Regions from separate parts of the Streptomyces sp. YJ-C3 genome, predicted to be linked through region 1. Evidence: riboswitches for the same ligand, from Rfam matches in the RefSeq annotation. Region 1 holds a riboswitch; each other region holds the start of a gene.

Region 1 (5,294 bases):
CACCTCACCCACGTCTCCCCCGCTCAGGCCACACTCCTCGGGCAGATCGAACCGCTGCACCCGCACCCGGAGCTGGTCGACACCCTGCGCGCCTGGTTCACCAACGACCTGGACCGCGCGCGCACCGCCAGGGCATTGGGCGTCCATCCCAATACCGTGAACAACCGGCTCCACAGGGTCGGACGGCTCCTCGACGCGGACGTCACCTCGTTCACCACCCAGATGACGCTCGCCACGGCCCTCACCATCCACGGCCATCGGGCGGATCACGGCTGAAGCCGACGCCCTCGTTCGTCCCCTGGCTCACGCGGTTCCGATGCCGCCGGGAGCGGGCAGCACCTCTTCGACGGGCCCCCGCCGCACACAACGACCGCCCTCGAACAGCACGGCCTCCCCGGTCAGCGCACGCACCGCGGGCAGGTCATGGCTGACGAACACCAGGGCCGTCCGCGCAGGGGCGAGCAGGCGGGGCAGGGCGTCGAGGACCCGTTCCCGGGAGACGGTGTCTGCCCGCACCAGCGCACAACGTTGCAGTTGTCCGCCATGTCGGTGATCTCGCCGAGCTTCTCGACGCGTGGGACGCGCCGGCGGCCGTGCTGATCGGCCGCTCCTACGGCGCCGACCTCGCCTCGCGGTTCTGCCTGGCGCATCCGGAGCGAGTGGCCGCGACGCTGCTGCTGTGCGGGCCGTTCGTCGGTGAGTGGCGCACCGCGGACCGAGCGGAACGGGGCCGCCGCATGACCGCACCGCAACAGGCACGGCTCCACGAGCTCCAGCAATTGCCGCACCGCACGGAGCAGCAGGAGGTCGAGTTGCTCACGCTGTCCTGGTTCACCGACCACGCCGATCCCGAACGCGGCCGGCATTGGGCCGCGCAGGGCGCGCGGAGTCGGCGCCCCGTCAACTGGACCATGAACCGTGAACTCGGCGCGGAGGGGCGGAAGGAACCGCTCGTCCGACGCCTCGGCGAGCTTCGCGCACGTCTGCCCGCGCAGGTGGAGATCCTCGGCGGCGGAGACGATCCCCGCCCGCTGTCGGCACTCGCGTCGCTGGCGGTCCGGCTCGGTGTCCCGCTGACACGGATCGACGGCGCGGGGCACGAGCCCTGGCTGGAACGGCCCGATGAGGTACGCGGGCATCTCCGGAGATTCGTGCGGGGCGCGGTCGGACTGTAGGCCTCGACGGGCGCCGCTCCCCACCCTGCTCCGCTGACAGGAGAACGCTGAGAGGAGAACCCGGTCAGTCCGCCAGGCAGCAGTCCCCGCACTTCCCGCCGCCCGGGATGCGGTAGTACAGGCAGCAACTGCGGCGGCGGAACGTCAGCCCCGGGCCGGTGATCCGGCCGGTGCCACGAAGCCGTCCCGTCTCCAGCAACTCCCTTGTGAGGCACACGAGTTCTGTACGCAGGTCCGGCCGAGCCCTGAGCAGCACCGCCGCCGACCCGACGAGCGCGGACGCGACGTTCCCCGCCAGCAGCCCCGGGGCGATGGTGACGGTGAGTCTGCTCTCCAGTTCCTCCAGTGGGCCGTTGACCTCCGCGTACACGGCCTCCGCAAGGGACGGCAAGCACCCGGCGGGCCGTCCCGTCGGAGCCGCCAGGCGGAGCGCCGGACCGCCTCCGGCCCATTCCACCGTGCTCGTGTCGGGCACGATCCGGTGCAGGAGCGTGCAGGCCAGCACCGGTGACCAAAGACGGGCGGCGAGCCCCAGGTGCGCGAGGGAGACGCCTACGCGGGCTTCGTCCGTGGCGCAGCGGTCGTTGACCGCCCGCGCGAGAACGGCGAATTCCGACGAGGCGAGCCGCCCGCTCCCGGATGCCCGTCCTGCGGGCCTCTCCGCCGTCTCCAGGACGAAGAATCCGTCGAGTCTCGCGACCTCGTGAAGCGCCTCGATCACGCTCCCGCGCGAGAGCTCGCTCGGCTCCTCACTCACGACAAGTCCCTTCAGCGCTGTGGTGGTTCGGACATCCGGAGCCGAGGGCTCAAGAGGTCCTGAGGCGGCGCGGCGGCTTGAAGAGGTACAGATCGAGAATCTCCGGAAGGGGTGCGACGCCCGGCCCGCCGGCGGTGATCCAGTCGGCTATGTCCTCGGTGGCGTCACGGTCGTTGACGAGGCCGAGCCACACCGGGCGGGCACCCGCCGCCCGCCCGGCCTCCGAGGGCTGTACGACGATGACGTTGGCCTGGTCGCAGACATCCAGGCACTCGGAGACGCGGACCGGCGCGACCGCCCGCAACCGCGCGGTCTGCGCCGCGTGATCACCGCTCACCTTGGCGCTGCCGCAGCAGCAGTCGCGGCACACCACCACCCTGCACGGAACCTCGCGGCCCCGTGCTGCGCCCTTCTCGTCAGCCGGCCTCTTGGGCATGCCGCACTCCTCCCTCTCCGGGGAAGTCCGCCCCGGGGTCCGTCGAGGAGGCGACAGCGTGAGTCTCCTGGCTCTCGGGTCGAAGCTCGTCCCGGCCTTCCCACCCGTCCTGGGCAGTGGCTCGTCGGGATCCGCTCGCCGATCACAGTGGCGGTACCGCACCGGATTCACACCGGATTCCTCGAACCGCCGTCGCCTATGTCGTCGGCAATCATGCCATCCGGCCCGCCGCCGGATCGCCTGCGGCCTCACCAGTACGGCCATGTCCCGCTCCCCTACCGCGCCGGCGCCCAAACGCTCACCTCGCGCACGTGTGGATCATGCCGCAAACCTCCGCCACACGGCCCGCTCCGCACAAGTCCCGGAACGGAAGCCGGAGTAGCCTCCTAATTAAACTAACTGGTAAGTTTAATTTATGAAGCGGAACACCACCTCCCGAGCCCGTCTTCTCGCCGCGGCCGAGGGCGTCTTCTATGAGCGGGGGATCGTCTCGACCAACGTCGACGCCGTCGCCCAGGAAGCGGGAGTGACGAAGCCGACCCTGTACGCCCACTTCCCGTCGAAATCGGCGCTGGCGGCGGAAGCGCTCAGAAGTCGGCATGCGCGGCGGGCCGCCGATCTGGAGACGTACCTCTCCACCGAGGCGTCAGGGGAACCGCGTCTGCTCGCCGTGTTCACGTGGCTGGCCGACTGGTACGAGGGCCACGGGAAGAGAGGGTGTGCCTTCGTCAACGCCGCCGCCGAGCTGTCACCGTCGGACGAGCTGGTCTCGGTCGCGGCGCAGGAGGAGAAGCAGTGGCTGCTGAACACGCTCGGGCGGCTGTGCGAGGAGGCCGGTGCCAGGTCCCCTGAGGTGCTCGCCTCCCAACTCCTGCTCCTCATCGACGGCGTGGCCGGACGCGTGGTCGTCCACGGTCCCGGGGCCGCGGCCGGCGCGGTCGACGACGCGGCGCGGGCGGCCGCGGTGCTCGTCGCGGCGGCCACGGGCGCTCATGCGTAGCCTGTCCGACCGCCCGGTCCAGCGGGCCACACGGATCGTGGCGGGGCTGGCCCTGTTCGGCTTCTCCCTGGCACTGCTCCTCAAAGCGGGTCTCGGCGCCGACCCGTGGACCGTCTTCACGCAGGGCATCGCTCTGGCCACCGGCCTCTCGCTCGGCGAGGTGGTCGTCGTCGTCTCGCTGGTCCTGCTGGTGCTGTGGCTCCCGCTGCGCCAGCGTCCCGGCTTGGGCACGGTCGCCAACGCGTTGCTCGTCGGGCCGTTCCTCGACCTGGGCATCGCGTGGCTCCCCGCCGCGCACCACCTGGTCGAACGGGCGGTCTTCCTCGTGGTGGCGGTGTGCGGCGTGGCCGTCGCGACCGGTCTCTACGTGGGGGCGGGCTGGGGCCCGGGTCCCCGTGACGGGCTGATGACCGGGCTGGCCGAGCGCGGCGTTCCCGTCGTGGCGGCGCGTGCGGCGATCGAGGTGTCGGTGCTGGCCGCGGGATGGCTGCTGGGCGGCGGTGTCGGCATCGCCACGGTGGTGTTCGCCCTCGCGATAGGCCCCCTCGTCGGCTATGCGCTGCCGAAGCTGACGCTGGGCCGACCGGACCGGGGCCGGTGAGACGGCCCGGTCGGGTACGTACGCCGAACCCGACTGTCCCGCGCCGGGGTTCCCTTCACCGCCCTGATTTCCGTTGCCGCGGCCGGAACGACAGGGAAAGTCAGCGGCGCTGTGCTCCTCGGTGGTCCGCCGCGTCCTCGCAGACCAGCCTGTGCGTGTCCGAGCTGATCGATCTGGACGGCTTCCCTTCGGGCAGCGCGGGGGCCACCGCCCGGAACACCGCGCGCACCCGTTCCTCGTCGTACTCCCAGAGGTTCGCGGTCGCCCGCAGGGACGCCCCTCCCCCGGGCAGCAGCTCGGCCTCGTGGAAGGCGCCGCTGTCGCGGAGGGCCTCGATGCCGCCGAGGCGCGCTGCCGCGCCCGGGGAGCAGACGGTCCACCACGCGTAGCCCCGCAGGGCCGTGTCCAGTTCGGGGAACGTGTCCTCCAGCAGCAGGCCGATCTCACGCTCCAGCGCGGTCCTGCCCGTCACGGATTCCGCGTCGTCCGCGATGCTTCCGTAGAGGATGTCCGTGTGCCGGTGCAGTTGCGTACGGAAGAAGGCGATCCAGCGGTGCTGGGTCTCGTCGCGGGTGCCCGGGTCGGTGAATTCCTCCGTGGAGCGGGACGCGACGAGTGAGACGACCTCGGGGGTGTCGCGGTCCCGGTCCACGTCGACATACAGCGACGGCTGGTCGGGGTGGCCGTCGGGGCCGACGGTGCTGAGGGCGACCGTCGCCTGACCGGGCATGTCCTCCAGATCCCGCAGAAAGGCGCGCCAGTTCTTCGGGGACCAGTGGACCTCGTACGGTCTCTTGCGCCGACGGGTCGGCTCGAGAAGCACCAGGGTCGCCCACAGCTCTCCGGGGGCGGCTTCGCCGCGGCTGAGTGCGACGGCGCGACCGGAGAAGTCCGCGTCGGATGCGAAGGTCGCCCCCAGCGGCCCCGCGAGTGCCTCGATCGCGGCGGTGAACCAGCGTTCGGCCAGCTCGCGGTAAGCGGCACCGGTCGTCGGGCAGGGCAGATCGATCTCCGCCCGCAGCGTGGAGTTGAGTGTGATCTCGCCGTGCTTCGTGTCCCGACCGGCCATGCCCGCCCCCTCCGACCCGCACCTCACCCGGGCGCGGGAGGGCAGCCTAAGCCACCCCGCCCAGCGGCTTCCGTGCCGTACGGGCATCCCACCGCGCGTCACGTCCTCTCGGAATTGGCGGACCGGGCGTCGCGGGCGATGCCCTCGGCCCAGGCGGTGACCTGCTCGAAGCTCCGGTAGTCCCCACCCCTGCCGGACCTGACGATCATCCGTGCCGTGAAACCGCGGGCGTGCTCGTCGAGCCGGCCCCCGAACG
Region 2 (5,294 bases), 3.0 Mb from region 1:
CGCCGACCGGCGGGGCCACGACGGACTCGCGCACGGCGCCCCGCAGGGACACCCGCAGCCCGTCCTCCTCGTCGATGCCGAGCCCGTGCTGGAACGGCAGCACCCCGTAAGTGGCCCTGCCGGTGAGGGACTTGAGCATGTCGAGCCCCGGCTCCAGCAGACTGACGTCCCCCCGGAACTTGTTCACCAGATACCCGGCGAGCAGCTCCTGGTCCTCCGGCGCGAGCAGCGCCGTCGTACCGAAGAACGACGCGAAGACGCCACCGCGGTCGATGTCCCCGACCACCAGCACGGGCAGCCGCGCGGCCCGCGCGATCCCCATGTTCACGATGTCGGTACGCCGCAGATTGATCTCGGCCGGAGACCCGGCCCCTTCACAGATCACGGCGTCATGACTGCCCCGCAACTCCTCCAGGCATCCGACCACGGTGTCGAGCAACGCGCCCTGCCGCGCCCCGTGATAGCCCCGCGCGCTCATCTCGCCCACCGGCTTGCCCATCAGCACGACCTGGCTGCTGCGGTCGCTGCCCGGCTTGAGCAGCACCGGATTCATCAGCGCGCTCGGCTCGACCCGGGCGGCCTGCGCCTGCATGGCCTGCGCCCGGCCGATCTCGGCGCCGTCGCGCGTCACGAACGAGTTCAGGGACATGTTCTGCCCCTTGAACGGCGCGACCTTCACCCCCTGCCGCACGAGCCACCGGCAGATCCCAGCGGTCACGACGCTCTTCCCGGCGTCCGACGTGGTCCCGGCGACGAGCAGCCCGCCGCCCCGCCCGCTCATCGACGCCCTCGCAACAACCGCCCGGCCACACAGACTCCCCACGCCATCACACTGACCCGCCGCGACAACCGCGCGGCCCGCTCCACGTCCGACACCCGCACCGCGCGCCCTCGCGCGTTCAGCACGGGCCGGTGCTCGACCCTGCCCCCGTACGCCAACGTCCCGCCGAGCCGCACCCCGAGCGCCCCCGCGAACGAGGCCTCGACGGGCCCCGCGTTGGGACTGGGATGGCGCCCCGCGTCCTCGCGCCAGGCCCGGGCGGCGTCGCGCGGACGCCCGCCGGCCAGCACGGCGAGCGCACCGGTCAGCCGGGCCCCCGGCCACCCGGCGACGTCGTCCAGCCGGGCCGAGGCCCAGCCGAACCGGCGGTACTTCACGGACTTGTGCCCGACCATGGCGTCGAGCGTGTTCACGGCACGGAAGGCGAGCAGCCCGGGCACGCCGCCCACGGCGCCCCACACCAATGCGCCCACGACGGCGTCGGAGGTGTTCTCGGCGACGGACTCGACGACGCCCCGCGCGATCCCGTCGGCGTCCAGCCCCTGCGGATCCCGTCCGCACAGCCGCGGCAGCAACTCCCGGGCCAGCTCCACGTCCCCGGCCTCCAGCGCGGCCCCGACGGCGCGCGCCTCCCGGCCGAGCGAGGTCCCGCCGACCACGGCCCAGGTGGCGGCGGCGGTCAGCGCGACGGAGGCGGCGGGGGAGCGGCGTACGGCACGGGCGGCGAGGGCGCCCACGGCGGTGGCCCCGCCCACGCAGACGGCGGTGTGCAGGGCGCCCCAGCCGCGGTGATCCCGCCACAGCACCCGCTCCACGGCCCCGGCGGCCCGGCCGAATCCGGCGACGGGATGCCCTCGACGCGGGTCCCCGAGCAGCAGATCGGCGAAGAGTCCGGCGGCGGCACCGCACGCGAAGACGCGCTCGGCCCGCGCCGCGCCGCGCAGGGCGAACATGGCGGTAGTTGTCCTCACTCAGGGTGTCCACGCCCTGGTTCGACGAGACCGGCAGCGAGAGTTCCTGGCTCGCCCTCCCGGAGAAGGGCTCACAGTGGCGGGACCGCGCCGGATTCGCACCGGCTTCCTCGGACTGCTGCCGTATATGGCCCGGGAAGTCCACCACGGTGCGCGAAGGTGCGTCAACTTGCCGTTGACCTGGGAGAGGGGAGTGTGGGGAGGTCCACAGCGCCGCGTGGGACCCGTTCACTGGGCCGGAATTCCTCTATGGGTCGAAAACAGGCCTACCTAGACTGGAAGACGGCAGACGGAGAGCGGTCCACGAGTGGTTGAGGGCGCCTTGGCGACGTGGTGAGGCGGATCCGTCCGGGACACCTGGGCGGGTCGCCCCGGCGGCGCTATGGTGCCTGCACGCGGGCGTGCAATGACGGGGGACGCCGGCTCTCGAGCAGGAGGAGGCCGGTGTGTCCCATGGGAGAGAGCACGCTCGGTCATGGCAGGAACAGGTCACCGGGCCGTGGCGCAAGAGCAGTTACTCGGGTCTGAGCGGGGACTGCGTGGAAGTGGCGCTCGGTGAGACCGAGGTCCGAGTCCGTGACTCCGGGAACCGGGATACGGCGGATCTGGTCTTCCGGCGCATCCGGTGGCAGGCGTTCCTGAGGGCTCTGGGCGGGTCCGGTCCGGGCAGGACCGACCGCTGAGTCCACCGCGGGGGGAGGAGGGCGCGATGACCGGTCACCACATGACCGAGGCGCGGCAGCGGGCGCACGGGGCGGTGAGCCGCACCGCGCGCGGAGTCGTCTCCCCACGTGGCCTCGTGGTGTTCTGTCTGGCCTGTGGCGTTGCGGCGAGCGTCGTCGGGGCGCTGGCCGCCGCACTGGTCCCGTCCGGCCAGGCCCGCGTCGTGGTCTGGGTGTTGGTCGCCGCGCTGTTCGCCGCCGCGACCGGCTTCCGCGCGGGACTACGGAGCGTCAGGGGCGGCTCGCAGCACCGGGATCCGGTGACGGATCGGGGTCGGACGGCGGGGCGTCGGCGCTGAGCGGCGACCGGATGGCCTCCGCACAGCGCAGGAGGAGCCGGGCGAAACCGTAGGCGATCGCGGTCACCGGGGACGACGCCGCGGCGACGACCGAACCCACCGCCCAGGGCGAGGTCAGGCCACACGCCTGGATCAGCACCACGAGCCCCGCCAGCCCGCCCAGCAGGACCAGCCCGCCGGACAACGAGGCCAGCAGCAGAAGTCTCGTGTGGCGACGGTTGTCCAGCATGATCTGGGCGTACATCCAGCCGGCCCGCCGGGTCAGGTCGTCGCTGGACACGACGTGGATGACCACGGCACCGAACGACGGCCGCTCGCCGGGAAGCTGTGCCACGACACCGACGACGGTGTCGGAGGCGGTGTCCGGGCCGGCGGGCGGCTCCCCGCTGTCCGGAGTGCCCGTGGCCGCCGGGGCGTTCGTACCGGCCGCACCACGCGCATCACCGCCACCATCGGTGCCGTCGAGCCGGGGACCGGCGGCCGCGAGGAGCCGCCACCACCACTCGTCGCCTGCGGCCGGCATGTGCGCCTCCTACACGGGCTCTCCAGGGCTCGGCCCGCTTGTCACCTCACGAGGTGTCGAGCCCGTCCCTGGTCTTGCTGATGAGATCGATGGCCAGGTCGCCGCTGTACGCGATCTCGCGGAGCGATTCGAAGCACTCCTGGTGTCGCACGATCAGTTCGTGGTCGTCACGGATCGTCTGGTTGCCCTCGGACTCCCGGTACAGCAGGTCGTCGTCGTCCGTGAAGCCGAGCAGGATGAAGCTGTTGAGCGTGGCGAAGTGCGCGCCCGCCGTGAAGGGCAGCACCTGGAGCGACACCCGGGGCTGCTGCGCGACGTCGAGCAGGTGCTGCAGCTGCCCGCGCAGCACACGCGTACCGCCGATCTGCCGGTGCAGGGCCGCCTCGTCCAGGATGAAGAACGTCCAGGGCGGGGTCTCGCCCTCCAGGGCGCGCTCCTGCCGCTCGGTCCGCAGCTCGACGATCCGCCGCGCCCGGGCCTCCTCCACGTGCGGCGCCAGCATGGCCATCGCGTAGTCCTCGGTCTGCAGCAGACCGGGCACCACGATCGGGTGGTACGTGCGGATCGACGCGGCGGCGCTCTCGTAGCCCAGGTACTGGCGGAAGCCGGGGTTGAGCACGTCGTTGTACTGCGTCCACCAGCTCAGCCCGCGCGACCCGCGCGCGGCCTCCTCCAGTTCGTTCCGCAGGTGCTCGTCCCTGACCTCGTAGTGCTGGAGCAGGGCCCGGAGGTCGGTCACCGAGACGCTCACCGTCCCGGCCTCGATGCGCATGATCTTGGACAACGACCAGTCGAGCGCCTGTGCCGCGTCGGTCTGCGTCTGCCCGGTTGCTTCACGGGCCTTGCGCAGTTCGATGCGCAGCCTGCGCCGATTGAGGCTGGGGTCGATGTCGCGGGCCATCATCTCTGTCTCCTTGCCGACCGTGTGCCAGGTCTCGATGCACCAGGTGAGAGCTAGCCAAATAGTGAACGGAAGCTAGCAGACAGCTGGTGGCGAATGGCTGGTGGCGGATGGAGTGCTGGCGGGGTGGCTCATGTCAGTCTGCCATATGGCATGTCCGCTGTGGCCTGGAGAACAGGGCTCGATGGGCCGTCCTCGCAGGGTCGCGACATTTGGCAGCGTCACACCCGTTCCGGTGACAAGTCGAACGTGAAAGCGGGGTGCGGGACGCCGTACGTCCCGCACCCCGCTCGGGTGCTGCTGGGCCTCTGTCGCGTTCAGAAGGTGAACGCGGCACAGGCGTGTCGTCAGGCCACGATCAGAAAGATCCCGTACGCCACGGCCGCCGCGCACAGCGCGAAGCACAGGTACGCGCCGGACGTGGCAACCGTCGCCGAACCGCCCTGCCGCGCCGCCGACTCCCGCTTGGAGAGGCCGACGATGCCGAGGGTGAACAGGCCCACCAGGGCCACGGTGACCACGAGGCTGACCCCGAAGACGGAGCCGAGAGCCGCCCAGTCGATCTTCATAGCTGGTCCTGCTTCCTTACAGCGTGGCGCCGGCGGGGCGCGCGGGGTCGGCCACGGCGGGAGCCGGAGCGGGGATCGTGGACTTGATGTCGGCCGACGCCCCGGCCTCCGCGACCGCGCCGATCGGCGGCGGGGTGACCGCGGCGATGGCCGTGGTCACGACGCCCGCGGGCTCCTCGGTGGAGTCGATCGCGTCGTCGGTGACGTTCGTGTGGTCGACGGAGTCGCGGCGGGACAGCTTCCAGATGACCGCGGAGCCGCCGACCAGGAGAGCGGCGGTGAGGCCGATGCCCCACGGGCCCTGCTTGGTGAGGAACTCGGCGCCCGCGCCGACCAGACCCGCGGCCGGCAGGGTCAGACCCCACGCGACGAACATCCGGGTGGCGGTCGACCAGCGGACGACACCGCCCTTGCGGCCGAGACCGGAGCCCATGACGGCGCCGGAGCAGACCTGGGTGGTGGAGAGCGAGAAGCCGATGTGCGAGGAGGCGAGGATCGCCGTCGCGGCGGACGTCTGCGCGGCGAAGC
Region 3 (5,294 bases), 150 kb from region 1:
GGTGGCCGCGCTGGCCACCCTGTGCGTGATCACGACGGCGACGGTGCGCGCCACGGTCCTCGACCCGGCGTTCCACGCGTCCGTGCTCGACGAGCAGCGCGCGTACGACCGGCTCTACAACGAGGTGCTGGTGGACCCCGCGGTCTCCCCGGTCACCAGGGACCTGCTGGCGGGGCTGAACGTCCCGGAAGCCCAGGTGACGTCCAACATCAAACTGGTGCTGCCGCCGGAGACGGTCCGTGCCCTGGCACAGCAGCAGATCGACGCGGTGGTCGGCTATCTGAACGGCGAGCGCGCCACCCTCGACCTGACCGTCGACCTGCGGCCGGTGCTCGCCAATGTCGACCATCTGGCGCAGACCTACTTCGGCGATCTCGTGGCCGGGCTGCAGCGCAGCACGGAACCCGACTTCGACCGGTTCACGGCGGACCTCTCGGACGCCGTGGGCGATCTGGCGGCGGGCCGGGCACCGGAGGGGCTGCCGACGCTCCCGCTCACCACGACGCAGGCCGACCGGGCCGCCGAGACGCTGCTGCGGGCGCTGCCGGAGCGGGAGCGTGACGCGCTGCGCCCGCAGGTCGAGACCGCGCTGGCCGACGGGGACGTGGCCACGGCGCTCGCGGCCGTGGCGCCCGCGGTGTTCTCGGACCGGGCCCGCGAGGCGGTGCGGCAGTTCCAGCGGGCCGTCGACGGCGGCACCTGGGACCTCGGCGCGGTCCTCGCCGCCTCCGGCAACGACCTCCAGGTCCTCCACGACATCCGCCCCTACACCGCCGCGGGACTCGGGCTCGTGGAGATCGTCGCCGCGGTGCTGCTCGTGCTCTCCCTGGCCGCGCTCTGGTTCATCGGCCCTCCCCGGCCGGGCTCCCGGCTGCGGCGCCTCGGGTGGTCGCTCCTCGCCGGCGGGCTGCTGACGGCGGCCGCCGTCGGTGTGACCCGGCTGGTCACCGACGGCCGCGTCGTCGACCCGCCCGCGTCGTGGCCGCCGAGTCTGATCCGGCTCGTCGACGACGTGCAGCACGGCGCCCTCGACCACATCGCCCGCACCGCCCTGTGGGCCGCGCTCGTCCCCGTGGCCGCCGGAGCGCTGCTGGTCCTGGTGGACCGGGTACGGCGGGTGCGGGCCCTGGACTCCCGGCGCCTCGTCACCCTCGGGCTCGGCGGCGCCGCTGTGGCGCTGGCCGGGATGACCGTGGTGCCGCTCGTCGCCCGGCCGGCCGCACCGCGTCCGTGCCAGGGCAGCTCCGCGCTGTGCGACCGCCGCTACGACGAGGTCGCGTACCTCACCTCGCACAACGCCATGTCGACGACGGTCGACCGCTTCATCGGCCCTCTCCAGGACCCGGGGATCACCGCCCAGTTGAACGACGGCGTCCGCGCCCTGCAGATCGACACCTACCGGTGGGAGCAGCCCGACGAGATCGCCGGGCGCCTGCGCGACTCCGACTTCACGGCCGCGCAGCAGGCGCTCATCACCCAGGCGATCAACACGTTCAACCCTCCGCGCGAGGGGCTGTGGCTGTGCCATTCCGTGTGCCGGGCGGGGGCGCTCGCCCTGGTGCCGACGCTGCGCGAGATCGGTGACTGGATGCGCGCGCACCCGACCGAGGTGATCACCCTCATCGTGCAGGACGCGATCACCGGCCGGGACACCCGACAGGCCGTGCACGAGGCCGGGTTGGACACTCTCGTGCACACGCCCGACCCCGACCCGGCGAAGCCCTGGCCGACGCTCGGCGACATGATCGACAGCGGTCGCCGCCTGGTCGTCTTCGCCGAGCGGGCGGACGGCCCGGCGCCCTGGTACCGCAATTTCTACCGGTACGGCATGGAGACCCCGTTCGCGTTCCGCGCGCCGGACGAGATGAGCTGCGCGCCGCACCGCGGCGGCGACGACAAGCGGCTGTTCCTGCTGAACCACTTCATCACCATCGACGGCGGCAGCCGGCTCGACGCGGGCACGGTGAACACCCGCCGCTTCGTCCTGGACCGGGTCCACCGGTGCGAGCGGGAGCGCGGCAGACCGGTCACGTTCGTCGCCGTGGACTACGCCACGATCGGCGACCCGGCGGGCGCGGTCGCCGCGTTGAACGCCGAGCGCTGAGGAGCAGTCGCTCGATGCTCACGCCGTGACTGACGGTCAGAAGTGCGTGGCGATCCCGAAGACCGTGCGGAGCAGGGCCATGTCGTGCCGGTCGCGGTCCGTGGGCTCGTAGCCCTGGTGGAAGGACACCTGCTGGGCGGCGGAGAGGCACGGCACCCGCTCCCCCGCGACCGTGCCGGTGACGAAGCACTCCGCCGGATAGACGAACGGCCGCTCCGCGGCGAAGGAGGCCTGCCGGGCGGAACCGTCGTCGGCGAAGACCAGGGGATGCAGATCGAGTACGCGTCCGTCCGGATCCGTGACGACGAACCGGACGGGGCGCTGGTCCAGGGACTCGGTGAATCCCGCGTCGGCCAGGGCGGCGAGCACGACCGGCTCCTGTTCCTGCCGGTGCATCAGGTCCAGATCACGGTGCTCCCGGGTCTGCTCGCCGACCAGGGCGTCGATGCCCCAGCCGCCCCCGACCCACACGTCCGCCCCGGCCCGGCGCAGCAGGGCGAGCACGGCCCGCACGTCGTCAGCTGTCATCATCCGACGCAGGGTAGGGGCCGGACGGCGTGGGCGGCGACCCAGATGTTCCCGGAGCAGCACCATGCCATGGCCTCCGGGACGTACCGGGAGGCCCGGCCCGCCCGGGAGTGCCTGGTCAGGCCCGTGATACCTTCCGATGGCCAGTCGTACCTTTGTGCGTTCTCGTACGTGCACGGGTCAGGGAATCCGGTGGAAGTCCGGAACTGACGCGCAGCGGTGAGGGTGACGGGCGGAGCCACTGCCACTGGGCCGGTCCACCGGTCCGGGAAGGCGCTCCGGCCGGACGATCCCGAGTCCGAAGACCTGCTGGCGGCCCCCGGGGTCGAGGACCGGCCGGGGGTGGACCACAGACCGGCTCCGCGTATGGGCCCTGGACGCAGAGGAAGTTCCGTGCCGTTCGCACGTCAAGTCCGCCGTCTCGCACCGCTGTTGGCGGGCGCCTTGTTGCTCACGGCCTGCGGCGGGGCAGGCTCCGCCGACACCGCGGACCGGGCCGGCGGGGGCGTCACCCTCGACAACTGCGGTACGAAGGTCCGGGTCGCGCACGCCCCGCGCCGCGCCGTCGCCCTGGACCAGGGTTCGGCGGAGATCATGCTCTCGCTCGGTCTCGCCGACCGGATGGTGGGGACCGCGACGTGGACCGATCCCGTCCTGAAGGGCCTGGAGAAGGCGAACGCGAAGGTCCCGCGGCTCGCCGACCGCTACCCGTCCTTCGAGAAGGTCCTGGACACCGAACCGGACTTCGCCGCAGCCTCGTTCACGTACACCCTCGGCAAGGGCGGCGTGGCGCCCCGCGAGCAGTTCGAGAAGCTCGGCGTGCCCACCTACCTGTCACCCACGGACTGCGCCGGCAAGGACAACAGCGGTGACGGCGACGGCGTACGCACCCGTGCCCTGACCATGGACACCGTCTACGGCGAGATACGCGACCTGGCCCGGATCTTCGACGTGGAGGAGCGCGGCGACAAGCTCGTCGCGCAGCTCAAGTCCCGTGTGAAGAAGGCGGCTTCGGGCGTGGACGCCAAGGGTGTGAGCGTCCTGTACTGGTTCGCGAACTCCGACTCGCCCTACATGGCCGGCTGTTGCGGCGCGCCCGGCATCGTCACCGAGGAGCTCGGTGTGCGCAACGTCTTCGACGACACGCACGAGGAGTGGCCGCAGATCAACTGGGAGACCGTCGCGGACCGCGACCCCGACGTCCTCGTCATCGGCGATCTGACCCGCCGTTCGCAGTCCGCGGAGTCCGCCGCGCAGAAGATCCGGTTCCTGGAGTCCGACCCGGTGACCAAGGAGATGACCGCCGTCCGCGAGAAGCGGTACGTGCTGCTGAAGGGGCAGGACCTGAATCCGACGATCCGTACCGTCGACGGTGTGGAGAAGGTGGCCGCCGCGCTGCGCGGCTTCGGCCTCGGCAAGTGAGCACGGTCCGGCCCGCCCTGTACGGGGCCGCGGCACTCGCCGTGCTGTGCGCGTCCGTCGCCGTGGCCATCACCATCGGACCCGCGCACATCGGCGTCGGCGACGTGTGGTCGGCGGTCGGCGCCCGGATCGGCTGGGGCACCTCCGAGCTGTCCCCGATCCGGGACGGCATCGTGTGGAACCTGCGGCTGCCGCGCACGCTGCTCGCCGCGGTGTGCGGGGCCGGGCTCGCGGTGTGCGGCACCACGCTCCAGGCGCTGCTGCGCAATCCGCTCGCCGACCCGTTCGTGCTCGGTGTCTCGTCGGGCGCGTCGACCGGGGCGGTCCTCGTCGTGGTGCTGGGCCTCGGCGGCGGCGCGCTCTCGGTGTCCGGCGGCGCGTTCCTCGGGGCGCTGTGCTCGTTCGCGCTGGTGCTGCTGCTCAGTCACACCCTGGGCGGGACGACGGACCGGGTGGTGCTGTGCGGGGTCGCCGCGATGCAGCTGTTCTCGGCGCTGACCTCGTTCGTGGTGCTCACGGCGGCCGACGCGGAGACGACGCGCGGCGTCCTGTTCTGGCTGCTCGGCTCGCTCGGCGGGGTCGGCTGGACGGAGGTGTGGCTGTGTCTGGCGGTGCTCGTGGTGACGCTGGCGGTGTGCCTCGGGCACGGCCGGACCCTGGACGCGTTCGCCTTCGGCCCGGAGGCGGCGGCCGCGCTCGGCGTGCACGTGGCCCGCACCCGGCTCGTCCTGCTGTGCGTGACGGCCCTGCTGACGGCGGCCCTGGTCAGCGCGGCGGGGGCGATCGGCTTCGTCGGGCTCGTCCTGCCGCACGCGGCGCGCGCCCTGGTGGGGCCGGGGCACACCCGGCTGCTGCCGGTCACGGCGGTGGCCGGTGCCGTGTTCCTGGTGTGGGTCGACACGCTGGCCCGTACGGTCCTCGAACCGCAGGAGGTTCCGGTGGGCGTGGTGACGTCGCTGATCGGCGTGCCCGCGTTCGTGGCCGTGCTGTACCGCGGCCGGAGCACCCGGTGAGCGCGGGCCTGCGCGCGGACCGCGTGTCCTGGTCGCCCGGCGGCGCCCTGATCCTGGACGGGGTCAGCCTGACGCCCCGGACGGGCTCCGTCACCGGGGTGCTCGGCCCGAACGGCTCGGGCAAGTCGACGCTGCTGCGGCTGCTCGCCGGGGTCCTCGCTCCGGCGGCCGGAGTCGTCACCCTCGACGGCGCCCCGCTCTCCGCGCTGCCCCGCAAGGAGGCGGCC
Region 4 (5,294 bases), 2.2 Mb from region 1:
CGCTGGTACGTACGTGAGTTGACGGACGAATCGGCGTACGAGCGCTATGTCGCGCACGCGCGCTCCGCGCACCCGGGTGCCTCCGTGGCCTCGCGGCGCGAGTTCGAGCGCATGCGGACGGACCGCCAGGAAAAGGACCCGGGGCGCGGGTTCCGCTGCTGTTGAGGGTAAAGAGCTCGTCCGTTATCCGGACAGGGGTTCCATAGATCAAGACTCTCGCCTAGATTTCCCGCACGTTAAGCACGAGATAAGTGCGACCAGCGAGGGGACGGAGCCGCGACATGTCCGATGCGCCTGAAGTGAGGAGACCGGTGGTGACACCGGTGCGCGTAGTCATCGCGCTGTGCCTGGCCGCGCCGTTCGTGGCGATGCTCTGGGTCAGCTCCTACGCCAAGATCGACCCGACCTTCATCGGCATCCCGTTCTTCTACTGGTACCAGATGCTCTGGGTGCTCATCTCGACGGCGCTCACGATGACCGCGTACAAGCTGTGGCAGCGTGACCAGCGCGCCCGCAAGGCCACCGGGAGCCAGGGATGAACGACGGCGTCAACGGTGTCGCGCTCACCGTCTTCATCATCTTCTTCCTGGCCGTCACGGTCATGGGCTTCCTGGCCGCGCGCTGGCGCCGGTCCGAGAACGACTCGCTCGACGAATGGGGCCTGGGCGGCCGGTCGTTCGGCACCTGGATCACCTGGTTCCTGCTGGGCGGCGACCTCTACACGGCGTACACCTTCGTGGCCGTCCCCGCGGCGATCTACGCGGCGGGCGCGTCCGGCTTCTTCGCGGTGCCGTACACGATCCTCGTCTACCCCCTGATCTTCACTTTCCTGCCCCGCCTGTGGTCGGTCTCGCACAAGCACGGGTACGTGACCACGTCGGACTTCGTGCGCGGCCGGTTCGGTTCCAAGGGCCTCTCGCTGGCCGTCGCGATCACCGGCATCCTCGCCACCATGCCGTACATCGCGCTCCAACTGGTCGGCATCCAGGCCGTCCTGGACGTGATGGGCGTCGGCGGCGGCGAGAACACCAACTGGTTCATCAAGGACCTGCCGCTGCTCATCGCCTTCGGCGTGCTGGCCGCGTACACGTACTCGTCGGGTCTGCGGGCCCCCGCGCTGATCGCGTTCGTCAAGGACACGCTGATCTACATCGTGATCGCGGTCGCCATCATCTACATCCCGATCAAGCTGGGCGGGTTCGACGACATCTTCGCCGCCGCGGGCAAGAAGTTCGAGGCGATCAACCCCGCGACCGAGAAGCCCGTCGGGGCGCTCGCGCCCGGCTCGCAGGGCACCTGGACGTACGCGACGCTCGCGCTCGGCTCGGCCCTCGCGCTGTTCATGTACCCGCACTCGATCACGGCGACCCTGTCGTCCAAGAGCCGCGAGGTCATCCGGCGCAACACCACGATCCTGCCGCTGTACTCGCTCATGCTGGGCCTGCTCGCGTTGCTCGGGTTCATGGCGATCGCGGCCGGGATCAAGGTGCAGAACGGGCAGTTGGCGATTCCGCAGCTGTTCGAGGACATGTTCCCGGACTGGTTCGCGGGTGTGGCCTTCGCCGCCATCGGCATCGGCGCGCTGGTCCCGGCGGCCATCATGTCCATCGCCGCCGCGAACCTCTTCACCCGCAACATCTACAAGGACTTCCTCAAGCCGGACGCGACGCCCCAGCAGGAGACCAAGGTCTCCAAGCTGGTGTCGCTGCTGGTGAAGGTCGGCGCGCTGGCCTTCGTCCTGACCATGGACAAGACCGTCGCCATCAACTTCCAGCTCCTCGGCGGCATCTGGATCCTGCAGACCATGCCCGCGCTGGTGGGCGGCCTGTTCACCCGCTGGTTCCACCGGTGGGCGCTGCTCGCCGGCTGGGCGGTCGGCATGGTCTACGGCACCCTCGCCGCGTACGGGGTGGCCTCGCCGACGCAGAAGCACTTCGGCGGCTCCTCGAAGGAGATCCCGGGCATCGGGGAGATCGGCTACATCGGTCTGACCGCGTTCGTGCTGAACGTGATCGTGACCGTGGTCCTCACCTTCGTCCTGAAGGCCGTGAAGGCCCCGGAGGGCGTCGACGAGACGTCCCCCGAGGACTACACCGCGGACGCCGGCGACAAGGGCGTGCAGGTCGACCTGCCCACCGTCGGGGCCTCCGGCCACTAGGAATCGCCTCCCCCGCCGACGACGGGCCCCTCCTTCACGGAGGGGCCCGTCGCATTACGGTGATCGATACAACGCACCATCTGCCCCGGAGGAACCATGGCCGCCCCCATCGTGCTCGACAGCGATCCCGGAATCGACGACGCCGTCGCACTGCAGTACCTGCTCGGCACGGGGCTGTGGGACCTCAAGGCCTACACGACCGTCGGCGGCAACGTGCCCGCCGGGCAGACCTTCCGCAACGGCCGGGCCCTCGCCCGGGCGTTCGGCATCGACGGCGACGTGACGGTGCACCGGGGCGCCGGCCGCCCGCTGACCCGCCTGCCGTACGCGGCCGCCGGCGAGTTCCACGGCTCCGCGGGACTCGGTACGGAGCAGCTGCCGGACTCGACCGCGCCGGAGCACCCCGAGTCCTCCGCGCAGGCCCTGCTGAGGCTCTCGCGCGCGTACGAGGGGGAGCTGACGGTGTGCGCGACGGGCCCGCTCACCAATGTGGCGCTCGCCCTGAGCGAGGACCCGGACTTCGCCCGGCGCGTGAAGCGGCTGGTCTTCATGGGCGGGGCGGCCGAGGTGCCCGGGAACATCACGCCGGTCGCCGAGTTCAACGCGTGGACGGACCCGGACGCGGCGGACCTGGTCGTGTCGTCGGGCATCCCGTACACGATGGTCGGGCTCGACGCGACGCACGGCTGGCGGTTCGGGCCCGACGAGCTCAAGACTCTGGAGGAGGCGGGCGAGGGCATGGAGCTGACCGCGCGCCTGATGCGCTTCTACCTCGGCGCGTACGAGGAGACCGGGGGCAGCCCCCTGCACGACCCGCTGGCCGTCGGGGTGTGCGCCGACGAGTCGTTCGTGACCGCCGCCGAGGGCACGGTCGTCGTGGAGTGCGCGAGCGAACTCACCCGCGGCAAGACAGTGTTCGTCCCCTACGACTCCGACTACCCGCGCGCGTACTACTCGGAGTCGCCCCTGGTGGCCGCCCGCACCGAGCACCGCGGCCGGGTCGCCCTGGGCACGGGCCCGCGCAACTTCACCGAGGACTTCGTGAACACGCTCCTGAAGCGGCCCGCGGCCGGGTAGCACCGGCGCCGGGGCCGGTGCTCACGCGCCGGCGCCGTACAGCGTCCCGCCCACCTCGCGCGCGAGGTGGGCGGCCCAGCGGACGGTCTCGTCGCGGCCCGCGCCCTCCTCGCCGAGGAGGAGCACGAGCACTCCGCCGACCCGCACATGGGCGCGGTACCGGGTGGTCGTCCCGCCCTCGTACATCACGTCCTGGACCTCCAGGAACGCCTCGTCGCCCAGGCCCTTGAGCGGCACGGTCCCGTACCGCTCGGTCGCCGAGCCCGCCTCCATGTCGGAGGCGAACTCCCGGCAGTGCCGCAGGATGTCCTGCTCGACGCGCTGATGGTCGCGGGCCTCGGCGACGGGCAGCGACACGATCATCTGCGTCGCCACGAGGTGCCCCTCCGGCGGCCGGGTCGCACGGTCCACCCACTGGGTGCGGGCCAGCGCCATGGCGCCCCGGTACGCCGCCGGGCCCAGCCAGGCCGGGTCCTTCTCGCCGGCCGCGTCCAGGCAGTACGACCAGCGGCCGCTGCGCTGGTCGTGGGTGCTCTCGTACGGGCCCGCCTGGGTCTCCCCGCGCTCCAGCCCCGTACCGAACGCGGCGTCGGGCAGCAGCGCCTTCTTCAACTGCTCGGCGGTGAAGACCTGCCGGGGCGCGGCGACGGCGTCCCGGCCCGGGGCGGTCGCGGGGCCGGTGGGCCGGACCACCTCGGGGCTCGGCGCCGTCGGGCTCGCGGACGTCTTCGGACTCGCGGACGTCTTCGAAGGGGCGGACGACGACGGCCCGGCCGCGGCCCGGTCCGCCGCTCCCCCGCCGCACCCCGCCAGAAGCACCGTCACCAGCGGCACCACGGCCGTCCCCTGCCACGCGCGCATCGAGCCCTCCCCAAGATCGCCCGCCCGTAGATCGCCGTCACCCTATCCGACACAAGATGTGGGCCTGCCGCGAAAGCCTGACACAAGATGTATGCTCACTCTCGCTGTCGCCGCAGGGGAATCCGGTGCAAATCCGGAACTGTCCCGCAACGGTGAACGTAAGCGCACATAAGCGCCCGCGTGAGTCCGATGACCTGTCGACAGCACGCCCGAGCCGTCCGGCCCGGGCGTCGACGACGTCCGGGCCTCGCGGAATGGGCCGGTGACGACGGCGCCTCCGTGCGCCCGAGCCACTCCCTCCCCGCAGGCCCCGAGCCGAGCGAGGGAGAGCCTCCACGTGACCATCGCGCCGCCCGCCGAACCGGTCTCAGCCGCACCGGACGACGCTCCGGGGACCGCGCTGCTGCGCACCCTGACCGAGCTGACCGCCGACCTCCCCGACGCCGACCCCGGCCGGGTCGCAGCCGCCGCGCTGCGCGGCCGCAGTGCCCGCGCCGACGAGGCCGAGCTGCGCGGACTCGCCACCGAGGCAGCGGCCGGGCTCATCTCCGAGGACCCCGTCTACTCCCGGCTGGCCGCCCGGCTCCTGACGCTCTCCATCGCCGCCGAGGCCGCCTCGCAGGGCGTGACCTCGTTCACCGAGTCGGTCGCGGTCGGCCACCGCGAGGGGCTCGTCGCCGACCGCACCGCCGAGTTCGTGCGGATCCACGCCGCCCGGCTGAACGCGCTGATCGACCCGGCCGGGGACGACCGCTTCGGCTACTTCGGCCTGCGCACCCTGCACAGCCGCTACCTGCTGCGCCACCCGATCACCCGCCAGGTCGTCGAGACCCCGCAGCACTTCATGCTCCGCGTCGCCGCCGGTCTCGCCGAGGACGACAGCGCCCGCGCCGTCGACGAGGTCGCCGCGCTGTACGGCCTGATGAGCCGCCTCGACTACCTGCCCTCCTCCCCCACCCTCTTCAACTCCGGCACCCGGCACCCGCAGATGTCGAGCTGTTACCTGCTGGACTCCCCGCTGGACGAGCTGGACTCGATCTACGACCGCTACCACCAGGTGGCCCGGCTGTCGAAGCACGCGGGCGGCATCGGCCTCTCGTACTCCCGCATCCGCAGCCGGGGTTCGCTGATCCGCGGCACGAACGGGCACTCCAACGGCATCGTGCCGTTCCTGAAGACGCTGGACGCGTCGGTCGCC

What was found. A riboswitch is a leader RNA that binds a small molecule or an ion and turns the genes downstream of it on or off. The one in region 1 is predicted to bind cobalamin.
Region 2: another riboswitch for cobalamin. It lies ahead of ACVHNB_RS29410 (cobalamin biosynthesis protein); the one in region 1 lies ahead of ACVHNB_RS15575 (hypothetical protein).
Region 3: another riboswitch for cobalamin. It lies ahead of ACVHNB_RS16325 (ABC transporter substrate-binding protein); the one in region 1 lies ahead of ACVHNB_RS15575 (hypothetical protein).
Region 4: another riboswitch for cobalamin. It lies ahead of ACVHNB_RS06210 (ribonucleoside-diphosphate reductase subunit alpha); the one in region 1 lies ahead of ACVHNB_RS15575 (hypothetical protein).

The regions. Positions count from the first base shown of each region.
Region 1 is NZ_CM132685.1:3,558,468-3,563,761, reverse strand. It holds gene ACVHNB_RS15595 (PucR family transcriptional regulator) at 1-276, shown strand, start outside; gene ACVHNB_RS15590 (hypothetical protein) at 304-516, opposite strand; gene ACVHNB_RS15585 (alpha/beta fold hydrolase) at 507-1,175, shown strand; gene ACVHNB_RS15580 ((2Fe-2S)-binding protein) at 1,240-1,932, opposite strand; gene ACVHNB_RS15575 (hypothetical protein) at 1,982-2,368, opposite strand; cobalamin riboswitch at 2,410-2,574, opposite strand; gene ACVHNB_RS15570 (TetR/AcrR family transcriptional regulator) at 2,784-3,368, shown strand; gene yczE (membrane protein YczE) at 3,361-3,969, shown strand; gene ACVHNB_RS15560 (hypothetical protein) at 4,070-5,038, opposite strand; gene ACVHNB_RS15555 (flavodoxin domain-containing protein) at 5,137-5,294, opposite strand, start outside.
Region 2 is NZ_CM132685.1:6,547,423-6,552,716, reverse strand. It holds gene ACVHNB_RS29415 (cobyric acid synthase) at 1-781, opposite strand, end outside; gene ACVHNB_RS29410 (cobalamin biosynthesis protein) at 778-1,734, opposite strand; cobalamin riboswitch at 1,771-1,916, opposite strand; gene ACVHNB_RS29405 (DUF397 domain-containing protein) at 2,199-2,435, shown strand; gene ACVHNB_RS29400 (hypothetical protein) at 2,462-2,773, shown strand; gene ACVHNB_RS29395 (hypothetical protein) at 2,706-3,296, opposite strand; gene ACVHNB_RS29390 (helix-turn-helix domain-containing protein) at 3,343-4,197, opposite strand; gene ACVHNB_RS29385 (hypothetical protein) at 4,545-4,766, opposite strand; gene ACVHNB_RS29380 (anion permease) at 4,783-5,294, opposite strand, start outside.
Region 3 is NZ_CM132685.1:3,705,778-3,711,071, reverse strand. It holds gene ACVHNB_RS16335 (hypothetical protein) at 1-2,104, shown strand, start outside; gene ACVHNB_RS16330 (nucleotidyltransferase domain-containing protein) at 2,141-2,632, opposite strand; cobalamin riboswitch at 2,760-2,960, shown strand; gene ACVHNB_RS16325 (ABC transporter substrate-binding protein) at 2,999-4,054, shown strand; gene ACVHNB_RS16320 (FecCD family ABC transporter permease) at 4,051-5,067, shown strand; gene ACVHNB_RS16315 (ABC transporter ATP-binding protein) at 5,064-5,294, shown strand, end outside.
Region 4 is NZ_CM132685.1:1,399,440-1,404,733, reverse strand. It holds gene ACVHNB_RS06235 (YbdD/YjiX family protein) at 1-165, shown strand, start outside; gene ACVHNB_RS06230 (DUF3311 domain-containing protein) at 282-539, shown strand; gene mctP (monocarboxylate uptake permease MctP) at 536-2,158, shown strand; gene ACVHNB_RS06220 (nucleoside hydrolase) at 2,255-3,235, shown strand; gene ACVHNB_RS06215 (hypothetical protein) at 3,257-4,096, opposite strand; cobalamin riboswitch at 4,182-4,312, shown strand; gene ACVHNB_RS06210 (ribonucleoside-diphosphate reductase subunit alpha) at 4,434-5,294, shown strand, end outside.